Regions from separate parts of the Arthrobacter sp. ASL1 genome, predicted to be linked through region 2. Evidence: riboswitches for the same ligand, from Rfam matches in the RefSeq annotation. Region 2 holds a riboswitch; the other holds the start of a gene.

Region 1 (5,321 bases), 900 kb from region 2:
CGAGTTGGGCGGGTGCGGGCCCGTTGCGACGCGTAGGGCGGTGACCAGCGAAGAAGGCACCTCGGATGGTCAGCCGGCGTGAGGTCGATATGGGTCGCGCGCGTCCCGGTCACTCGGTGAGGGGTGGCAACGGTGTCGACAGCCCTTCGATGCGGACGGGCAGTAGGTCGTCACCGCGCAGCATGGTGCGGAGCAACCGCCGCGACTCCCACCGGAGCGACAGAGACGCTGGGTCCCGCCGCAGAACCAGACCCCCGTTGAGAGTCGCATGCCGCTTCTGCAGATCACCCAGCTCCTCTGCACGCAGCAGGGCGACCGTACTACCCACAACCTGATCGACCAGGCGGACCAGCGAGGAGGGGCCCCTCAGGTCGGAAGCGACGACGCGCTGCTCGCTCGCGGCGAGGATCGTCCTCTGCGCCGCGCGTGTCACGACCAGAGGACGGGACGGCCCGTCCAACAGGCCAGTCAGCACGTCCGCCGCTGCGTCAGGACGACCGGTTCTCCGCGCCGCCGCCTGCATCCGCCGCAGGCGGCCCGGCTCACGGAGCACCTCGTCGATCTTCCAGCCGATCGTTGCGGCGGTGTTGCAACGAACGGCGGCCCCCTGCTCCATCAGGTAGTCGCCGTTTCGGACCTCCTGACCCGGGATAGGTTTCACCAACACCATGGGCAGCCCCGCCGCCATGCACTCCGACGCCGTCAATCCGCCCGGTTTGCCCACGAACAAATCGGCGCGACGCAGCAGTTCCGGCATCTTGTCCGTGAAGCCAATCACGCGGTAACGGTCGCCAGCAGGCTCCACCAGCTGCTCGATGCGCCGACGCAGCGCGTCATCGTGTCCACACACGACCGTGGCCGTGAATGCGGACCGCATGTGCAGCGTCTGCTGCACCACGGCGACGGCGTAGTCACCACCTTTGGCCCCCGCGGAGATCAACAGCTTCGGGGGCTCGTTGGCGTCGCGCGCGGGCGCTGTGTTCGGCTTCACCGCGATGGGGATCCCCGTGGCCGTGATGCGGTCGGTCGGCAGACCAAGCGCGGTCAGCTCGATCCTCGCCTCTTCCCTGGCCACGAAGAGCTGGTGGAACGCGCTCGTCAGCCACAGGCCTTGGAAGTCGTAGTCCGTCGTGACGACAGCCGTCTTGGCGTCGATCACGCCCCGAAGGAGCAGGGTTGCCAGCAGCTGGGCCGGCAGGAAGTGCGTGCACACGATCGCCGTCGGTCGGAACCGCTTGATCGCACGGACCACCGGAAAGGCATTCACCCGAGTCCAGGGGTCGATCGGGCCGCGGCGCCGGAAAGGCGGGTCACTCGCGTCATAGCCCCACTCGACCAGCCACGGCAGGCCCTCGACCAGGACGAAGTACCCCTTCCCCAACACGTCTCGGTAGAGCGCGCTACTGACCTGCAGCACGTCCAGCACCTGCACCTCGGAAATGTCGGCGCGTGCGGAGCACGCCTGCTGTACTGCCGCCGCAGCGCTGTTATGCCCCGATCCCACCCCTGCGGACAGGATCATCACGCGCTCACCCCCGGCGGTGTTGGAACTCCGTGCCGACGTCTTGCGCATGGGGAAAGAGTAGCGGACCGCATGATCTTCCACCGATCCACATCTACTGGCGGATACCATTCGCGACAGGGCCGGCAGGAATTGGGCGACTTGGCCGGGTCTGCACCATGGGCCCACCACCGTCCACGTCAGCCCAACCTGGGCACCTGGGCCACGGAGCTCGCGGAGTTCATCGGCGAACCGGTATTCCTGTAACCGCCGCGAACGCCGCCGCCAGCTGCGCATCGTGCACCAGCCGGCACGGTTCCAGCGGGCCGGGCACCAGCTGCACGTAGGACCGCCCGGCACTGATACGCGGATCGGCCGGCAGTCCCAGGACGCCGGTGCCCGGATGCCAGTGGCAGACCGCCGAGCCCACCAGCGGCAGCCGGGAACCGGCGTCGTGCCCTGGTGCCGGGACGGTGCGACGCACGGCCGCCCAGAGTGCGCCGACGTCGTGGTGGTGGCCGTGCCAGCGTGCCCCGGACGGGCAGGCCATGGTCAGCGACTGGGCCGGCAGGTCGAAAAAGACGGTGACCGGAATCCAGCCGGTGGCATCCGCGAGCAGCCCGGGGCGCGTGGCCGGTGCAGGCGGCAGGTGACCGGGCGTACCGGAATGGCAAACGGATTCGATGCGGGTGCGGGACAGGTGGCCCATGGCGTGCCTTTCGCGTGCTCTTGCCCGACACCGTGCGCGCCGGGCCGCTTCGTCATCCGAACCACCCGTGAAGCATGGGGTTGGTGTACGGCCGGGTCGGAGCCCGTGCGTGGCCGCAGCTCGTGAAGCTTTCACCAGCCTAGCGGATCCGGCCCCCGGGGTAACTTCTTCGCCCATGGCGTACACGGTTTGCGTTGGCCGTCCGCGTGGGATTGGCTGGGGGAAAGACTTTAGCCGGGTTGTGCCCGGCGCCCGAAGGAGTGATCCGCGAATGACCGTCCCCGCAACTACCCGGCCGCCGCGCCCGCTGGTGGTGCTGGAGGTGGTGACCCGGCGCAAGATCGGCAAGCACATGGTCCGCCTGACCCTGGGCGGCGAGGGCTTCGCCGCGTTCCGCAACAAGGACGCCACCGACAAGTACGTCAAGCTGCTCTTCGCCGATCCAGCCCTGGGCCTCACCCCGCCCTATGATCTGGACGAGCTGCGCAGCGTGCTGCCGCCCGAGCGCATGCCGGTGCGTCGCACCTACACCGTGCGCAGCGTGAATGAGGCCGCGCAGACCCTGCAGATCGACTTCGTCGTGCACGGCGAGGAAGGCATTGCGGGACCGTGGGCGAACCATGCCAAGCCCGGCGACCTGGTCTGCTTCTCCGGCCCCGGCGGGATGTACCGCCCGGCGTCGGAGGCCGGATGGCACCTGCTGGCCGGCGACGAATCCGCGCTGCCGGCCATCGCCGCGGCGCTGGAGGCAATGGACCGCTCCGCCGTCGGCGAGGTCTACGTCGAGGTCGCCGAGGAGAAGGACGAGGTCAAGTTCAAGGCCCCCAAGGGCATGAACGTGCACTGGCTGCACCGCGGCGGCCCGTTCACCCCGGAGAGCACCAGGCTGGCCGCAGCCGTCATGGCCGGCCCTTGGCACGACGGCGAGGTACAGGTCTTCGCCCACGGTGAGCGCGAGATGGTCAAGGCGCTGCGCCGTTACCTCGCGGACGAGAAGGGCGTGGACCGCAAGGCGCTCTCGCTCTCCGCGTATTGGGCGTTCGGCCGGGCCGAGGAGACGTTCCAGGCGGAGAAGCGCGAACCGATCGGGCAGATCTTCCCCGACGAATCCGGTGTCCAGAACGCCGTCCGCGGCTGACCCGGGATTTGCCGGCCTCGGCTCCGAACCCGCAACGCACGGAATGGACTCGCTAGGGTAGGTGGATGATCGTTTCTTCGGTGGTTCTGCTGGTTGTCTATGTCGGGCTTGCCGTGGTGGTGGTGGGATGCGCCAATGGACGCATCGGCGTCAACCCGGTGGCAGGGATCCGCACGTCGACCATGATGGCCAACGAACAGACCTGGCTGGCGGGGCATCGGGCAGCGCGGACCCCGACGATCATCGGTTGCGTTGCCGCCGTTATCTGCTTGGCACCGGTGTTCTTCGGCGGTTCGGAGTCCGAGCACACGCTCCTGGTGGTCCTGTCCGTGGCCCTGTTGATGGTCGGCGTCATCGTCGGCTCTGTTGTCGGTTCCCGGGCAGCACGTTCGGTCCTGGCCGGTCAAGAACACCGCTGACCCGGATACGGAGCTATTTCGAGTAGGCTTCCTCGCTCCACAGGTGGAACAGTGCATGCGCCCGGTAGGGCCGCCACGCCTCGGCCCGGGCCTCGGCCTCGCGGGCACTGATCCGCCCGAGCGCACGCCGGAGCACCAGGTCTCCGGGCGTGAACGCATCCGGATCCAAGCGCGCGCGCACCGCCAGATAGTCCGCGCTCCACGGGCCGATGCCCGGCAGCGCCAGCAGCTGTTCGCGGGTCAGCGGGAAGGCGGCGCCGGGCTGTTCCCCGGAGCCGGCGTCCACGAATGCGCCTGCCACGGCCCGCAGCGTCCGGGTCCGCGCACCGGTCAGGCCGATCGCCGCCTGCAGCGCGTCCTCCGGGACCCGGGCCACGACATCCGCCGCCGGGAACAGGTGCAGCCCGTGCTCCGGCGTCTCGCCCCAGCGGGCGACCAGCCGCCCGGCGAAGGTCCGCATCGCCGCCACCGAGACCTGCTGGCCCAGCACGGTGGTTGCCGCGGCCTCGAAGGCATCCGGGTAGCCGATCCGCCGCAGGTCCGGGCGCCGGGCCACCAGCGGGGCCAGCAGCGGATCGCGGGACAGGTGCTTGTTGGCCGGGGCCAGGTCCTCATCGAGGCCGAACCACCGGCGGACGAGCGACGCGACTGCGGGCCCGTCGGCGACGGCGAGCGGTTGCCCCATGCTGCGGATCAGTACCGCGTCGGTGGTGAACCGCAGTCCGAGGGTGACCACCCGTCCGGCGAGTCGGACGGGTCGGCGGTGTTCGGCCCCCACGCGCTCGTCGATACCGGGGATGGCGTGGGCGGCGAGGATGGACAAGCACAACTGTGGATCCAGCTGGCCGTTGGCGTCCACTTGCAGTACCGGTCCCGGGTCCTGCTGCGTCGCGTCCATGGACAGCGAGTCTAGTGCCTGGATCCGCGGTGGTTGGCGGCTCCGCTGGGCAACATGCCATGCAGGCGAAGGCCCACCTGCAGCTCCGCGCGCAGCCGTCCGTCACGCAGGTCGGTGCCCAGGGCCGACCTGACCCGTCCAAGCCGGTAGTACAACGTCGAGCGGTGGATGTTCAGCGTGCGGGCCGTGTGCTGGGCGTCACCGCCGTGATCCAGATACGCCTGGAGGGTCGACATGGCTTCGCCGGGCAGCTCGGCTGCCAACAGGGTACGCGCGGACAACGGCAGGTCGTCGGTGGTCAGCTGTTCGACGGGCAGCAGGGCCAGGACCCCGTCCAGTCCGGCCTCGTCCCAGGTCGTGACCAGGCCGTGGTCGGCGGGGGAGAGCCACGCGGCGCGGAGGGCCCGGCGCGCCAAGTCGAAGGAACGGTGCACGTCCTCGAGCTGCTCAACCATCGGGCCGATTCCAGCACGAACGCCGCCGAGCCGCGGGTCGGCGAGGATCCCGGCGAGTCTGTGGGAGACGACCGGGCGAGGAAACAGGACGATGCCGGTGCCGTCGTCCAGGGTGGCACCCACGACCGATGCTGTCGATGATTGGGCGACGAAATCCAGCGTCGCCTGCACGGCCAGCGCGGTGCCTCCGGAGGTGCGTCC
Region 2 (5,321 bases):
TCCTCCTGGCCCATGTTGCGGGCCGCCGAGGGCAGGTAGCCGGTGACGACGTTCCAGCCGATGCGGCCGTTCGTCAGGTGGTCCAGCGTGGCCAGGCGGCGGGCGAACGGGTACGGGTGCTCGTACGCGGTGCCTGCGGTGACGCCGAAACCGAGGTTCTCGGTGACCGAAGCCATCGCCGAGACCAGCAGGAAGGGGTCGTTGACCGGGACCTGGGCTCCGGCGGAGAGCGGCACGGAGTTGGTGGAGCCGTAGACGTCGTAGGTGCCCAGCACGTCGGCGATGAAGAGTCCGTCGAACAGCCCCTTCTCGAGCGTCTTGGCCAGTTCGGTCCAATAGCCGAGCTGCTTGTAGCGCCAGGCCTGGTCCTGCGGGTGGCGCCACAGGCCGGGCGACTGGTGGACCACGCAGTTCATGTCGAACGCGTTGAGACGGACGTAGCGGCGTTCCGGTGTGGTGCTCATTGTTCTCCTTCGGGGGTCTTGAGGTCACCGACGGCGCTGAGCTTGCGCGGCGCCGTGGCGTTGACCTCGTAGTCGCCGACGATGCGGGACTTGTACATGGCGGGGTTGTGCGTGGCAACCGTGCGCGCGTTGCGCCAGTGGCGGTCGAGGTTGCAGCGGGTGGAGGTCGAGGAGGCGCCGAGCCCGTCGAAGAGCGCGGTGGCGGCGCCCAGGACGAGCGGCTGGACGGCTGACTGTGCCCGGTTGGCCGCCAGCTCGCAGACCGCGTACTGCTCGGCGGCGCTGAGCCCGGGCTGGCCGATGGCCGTCTCGAGCTCTGCAGTGGCGGCCAGCACGATGGAGTCCACCGCGAAAGTGGTCGCGGAGATCTCCCCGATGACCTGCAGCACCTGCGGCTCGTGCCGGGAGGCCAGGCCGGTGCCGGTGCTGAACGCCCGGGTGCGCAGCTGGGTGTGGGTGCGGGCGTCGGCGAGCACGGCGCGGGCGATCCCGGCCTGGACGGCCAGCAGGACCAGCTGGAAGACTGCCGATTCGGGGTGGATTTCCAGCACTGCCGGATCGAGCAGGGTGTCGACGGGGACGCGGGTGAACCGGGTGGATCCGGTGCCGGTGAGCTGCTGGCCGAACCCGTCCCAATCATCGAAGATCTGCACTGCCGAATGCCTGGTGGAGACCACGGCGACGTGCCGGCCGGGCACCCCCGGTGCGGTGGCTGTGACCGCGACCCAATCGGCGAAGATCGTCCCGGTGCAGTAGTACTTCTCCCCCGTCAGCAGCCACCCGGTCCCGGTCGGCTCGACGACGGTGTTCAGTTGGCCGAGGTCGTTGCCGCCGCGCTCGGTGTAGGCGTTGCCGACGATCTGTCCGGCCACGAAACGGGCGAACCAGCGGGCCTTCACGGAGGCGTCCTCGAGCAGGAGCACGGATTCGACGAACCCGATATGCGAGCGCAGCAGCTGGGCGATCTGCGAATCGGCTTCCGCCAGCTCGATCAGCAGCCGGAAGGAGTCCAGCAACGAGGCTCCGAACCCGCCGGCCTCGCGCGGCACCCGCAGGGCACCGAAGCGTGCCTGGTTCAGCCAGCCCACTTGTTCGATCGGCAGGATCCTGCCGGCGTCGCGGTCTGCGGCACCCTCGGCGATGCGGGCGAACACGGGGCGGAAGATCGCGGCGAGTTCGTCGTAGCGGGCATCGGCGGGTACCCCGGGGGTCAGTTTGAGCAAATGGCGGGGGGCCACGTCCTCGATCGGCACGGCAGACATTGAAGATCACTCCATCGGTTCCGGCGTGAGCACCTTCCTCCCGGGTGAATCGGGAAGGGGTTGCTGCGGCGTCATCGAGCCAGATCTCTCGGCCGCTCTGGATGGTTACTGGTTCCATTGGGCCACACGAAGGCCCCCGATGCCAACCGCACCTCCCCCGTGGCGTCCCGGCGCATGCCCCCGGACGCAGCCGCCCAGCCACCCGCGCGCATCGAACGATGGCGGTGATTTCGGGGTTTTTCGCGATAAATGTTCAACGACAACACCCCCGGCGCGTGCCGGATGAAATATTTCGCAACGCGTCACGGAAGTTGCCCCTCCGGCGGCCGGTGGGCTTCAGTGGAGGGGAACCCATCCCGAGCGGCCGAGAGACGTGGCTCCGTGACGCCGCAGCAACCATGCGGGAAGGCGCAGCACCCCCGGGTGCGGCGGCTTCCGGCACAGGTGCTTCCGCCATGACCGATGGAGCTGATTTCATGCGCACTGCCCCCGCTCAGACAACCGCCACCCCCGACCTGGCCGACGTCGGACCCGACACGGTCTTCGCCACCGAGTCCGAGCGCCTCGACTTCTGGGCCGCCGCCGCCGCCCGGCTCGAGTGGGCCGAACCCTGGCACACCACCCACCGCGCCACCCCCGTAGACCCGCAGGCCCGCCGCGGCCCCGAACTGCGCTGGTTCGAGGGCGGGAAGCTGAACGCCGCCGTGAACTGCGCCGACCGGCACGTCGCCGCCGGCCGCGGCGACAAGGTCGCCCTGCATTTCGAGGGCGAGCCCGGGGACCGCCGCACGGTCACCTACACGGAGCTGACCGAACTCGTCTCCCAGGCCGCCAACGCCCTGACCGCCCTGGGCATCGAAGCAGGCGACCGCGTCGTCATCTACCTGCCGGTGCTCGTGGAGACCATCGTCATCACGCTGGCCTGCGCCCGTATCGGCGCCGTGCACTCGCTGGTCTTCGGCGGCTTCTCCGCCGAGGCGCTGCGGTTCCGGGTCGAGGACACCGGCGCCAAGCTGCTGGTCACCACCGACGGCCAGTTCCGCCGCGGCACCGCGGTCCCGGTGAAGGACAACGCCGACACCGCCGTGGCCGGTGACAACGCGATCGAGCACGTGCTCGTCATCCGCCGCACCGGCTCCGACATCGCCTGGACGCCGGGCCGGGACCTCTGGTGGCACGAGGTCGTCGAAACCCAGCCACGCACCCACGCCGCCGAGGCGTTCGACGCCGAGACGCCGCTGTTCATCATGTACACCTCGGGGACCACCGGAAAGCCCAAGGGCCTGGTGCACACGACCGGCGGCTACCTCACCCAGGCCTCCTGGAGCCACGAGTTCCTCTTCTCCAACCCGGACCCGGCCCGCCGCGACGCCGACGTCCACTGGTGCACCGCCGACCTGGCCTGGGTCACCGCCCACACCTACGAGATCTACGGCCCGCTGTCCAACGGCGTCACGCAGGTCATCTACGAGGGCGTGCCCAACGCCCCGCATCCGGGCCGGCATTTCGAGATCATCGAACGCTACTCCGTGACCAGCTACTACACCGCCCCCACCCTGGTGCGCTCGCTGATGGGCTGGTTCCCCGACGGCATCCCGACCGAGCATGACCTCTCGTCCATCCGCCTGGCCGGCACCGTCGGCGAGGCGGTGAACCCCGAGGCCTGGCGTTGGCTGCGCACCCAGGTCGGCCGCGATTCCCTGGTCCCCGGCGACCCGGACGCCGGCATCCCGATGGTCGACACGTGGTGGCAGTCCGAGACCGGGGCCACGATCCTCTCCCCCCGCCAGTCCGACACCGTCTTCAAGCCCGGCTGCGGCACCCGCGCGCTGCCCGGGGTCTCCACCGACATCGTGGACGACGCCGGTGCCCGGGTCCCGGCGCAGGTCCAGGGCAACATCGTACTCACCTCCACCGGTCCGGCAATGGCGCGCACCGTGTGGGGCAACCCGGAGCGCTACTTCACCAGCTACTGGGAGAAGTACGCGGCCCAGGGCTGGTTTCTGGCCGGTGATGGCGCCAAGTACGACGACGACGGCGACATCTGGATCCTGGGCCGCACCGACGACGCGCTGAACGTCTCGGGACACCTGCTCTCCACGATCGAGATCGAATCCGCCCTGGTCTCCCACCCAGCGGTCGTCGAGGCCGGGGTCTGCCCGACCACCGATGCGAAGACCGGGCAGGCGGCGACGGCGTTCGTCGTGCCCCATGACCGCTCGTTGATCGGGGCCGGGACCGGCGTCGGGTCGAGCCCGGAGCAGCTGGCCGCGGCGGCGGACCTGCGGGCCCATGTGGCATCGCAGATCGGCCCGATCGCCAAGCCGCGCGACATCGTGTTCGTCCCGGATGTGCCCAAGACGCGGTCGGGGAAGATCATGCGCCGGCTGCTGACCCAGCTGTTCGAGGGAACGGCGCTCGGCGACACGACCAGCCTGCAGAACGAACCCTGCATCCCGGAACTGCAGCGGATCTGCTCACCGTCCTCGGCGCAGTAGTAGTGGCCGCGCCACGACTCACCCCTCGGCCGCCAAGATCCGGGTGACCGGTTCGCCCACGAGCGCCGGACTGTTCGCCGGTGTGGACCAGACGCGGGTGCGCAGGATCCGCTCGAATTCGATGGCGGAATCGACGGAGTCGAAGTCGAGGTCGATGGAAACGAAGAACGGATCGTCAACGGGCCGGGAGATGCGTTGTGCACGTACCCCGGCCTGCTCCCGGAGACCGGCGAACCGGTCGAAGGCCTCCTTCCACGTGGCATAGTCGGTGATCGGGTGCTGGATTCTCAGGGTGTTCATGCGTCAAGCGTGTGCGCGATCATCGGTGCGCACCATCCCAACTATGTGGGTACTTCCACCTCACGGGCACCCGGGTATATCCTCGGCGCATGGTGACCAGGGGCTCGGCACCGCAGGTGCTGGCCGTCGTGGCGGACCTGGCGGAGCAGGCCACGGACTCGCGGGAGTTTCGTGCGGCCGTGGTCGACGTGCTGCGCCGGGCATTGGGCTTCGAATGGTACGTCTGGATACTCACCGACCCGGCGACCTCGGTCGGGGTCGACCCCCTCGCGCAGATCCACGACCTGTCCCTGGTCCCCCGGACAATCCGGCTCAAGTACGCCAGTACAGTCAACCGGTGGACCGGACTGGATACGGCAGCCGCCTTGGGCGATCGGGCCGGGGAGAGCGCCTTGTGGCGGGAGGTGCAGCGCGACGCCGGCGTGGCGGACGTCTTGTCCATCGTCTTCCGGGACGGGTACGGCTGCTGGGCGTTCCTGGACTTGTGGTCCCTCCGACGGGTTGAGGCCAGCGACCTGGCCCTCGTTCGGCCACTGGTTCCGATCCTGACCCGTGCACTCCGCCGCCTGCAGGCCTTGACCTTTCGCGACCTCCCCGACGCACGGCGTCCCGTCACCGGGCCGGTGATGTTGTTGCTGGAGCCGGACCTTCGGGTGGTCGGGCAGACCGTTGATTCGGAGGCCTGGCTCGGGATGCTGCTGCCTCGTCTGGACGGCTCCTCTGCGGTCCCCGCCAGCGCGTACAACGTGGGGGCCCAACTCCTCGCCCGGGAGCAGGGAGTCGACTCCAACGCCCCG

Evidence for each region. Region 2 has a riboswitch for S-adenosylmethionine ahead of AC1MEQ_RS10170 (acyl-CoA dehydrogenase family protein). Riboswitches for the same ligand answer to the same signal wherever they lie in the genome.
Region 1: it holds a riboswitch for S-adenosylmethionine, as region 2 does, so the genes downstream of both, AC1MEQ_RS05995 (hypothetical protein) here and AC1MEQ_RS10170 (acyl-CoA dehydrogenase family protein) in region 2, are expected to answer to the same signal.

What each region holds. Positions count from the first base shown of each region.
Region 1 covers NZ_CM155284.1:1,260,058-1,265,378, reverse strand. The annotation lists gene AC1MEQ_RS06005 (beta-glucosidase family protein) at 1-44, shown strand, start outside; gene AC1MEQ_RS06000 (MGDG synthase family glycosyltransferase) at 110-1,573, opposite strand; gene AC1MEQ_RS05995 (hypothetical protein) at 1,743-2,210, opposite strand; SAM riboswitch class IV at 2,222-2,338, opposite strand; gene AC1MEQ_RS05990 (siderophore-interacting protein) at 2,482-3,348, shown strand; gene AC1MEQ_RS05985 (SdpI family protein) at 3,414-3,767, shown strand; gene AC1MEQ_RS05980 (DNA-3-methyladenine glycosylase family protein) at 3,781-4,665, opposite strand; gene AC1MEQ_RS05975 (PucR family transcriptional regulator) at 4,677-5,321, opposite strand, start outside.
Region 2 covers NZ_CM155284.1:2,159,562-2,164,882, forward strand. The annotation lists gene AC1MEQ_RS10165 (LLM class flavin-dependent oxidoreductase) at 1-464, opposite strand, end outside; gene AC1MEQ_RS10170 (acyl-CoA dehydrogenase family protein) at 461-1,726, opposite strand; SAM riboswitch class I at 1,735-1,834, opposite strand; gene acs (acetate--CoA ligase) at 2,203-4,224, shown strand; gene AC1MEQ_RS10180 (hypothetical protein) at 4,243-4,524, opposite strand; gene AC1MEQ_RS10185 (helix-turn-helix transcriptional regulator) at 4,614-5,321, shown strand, end outside.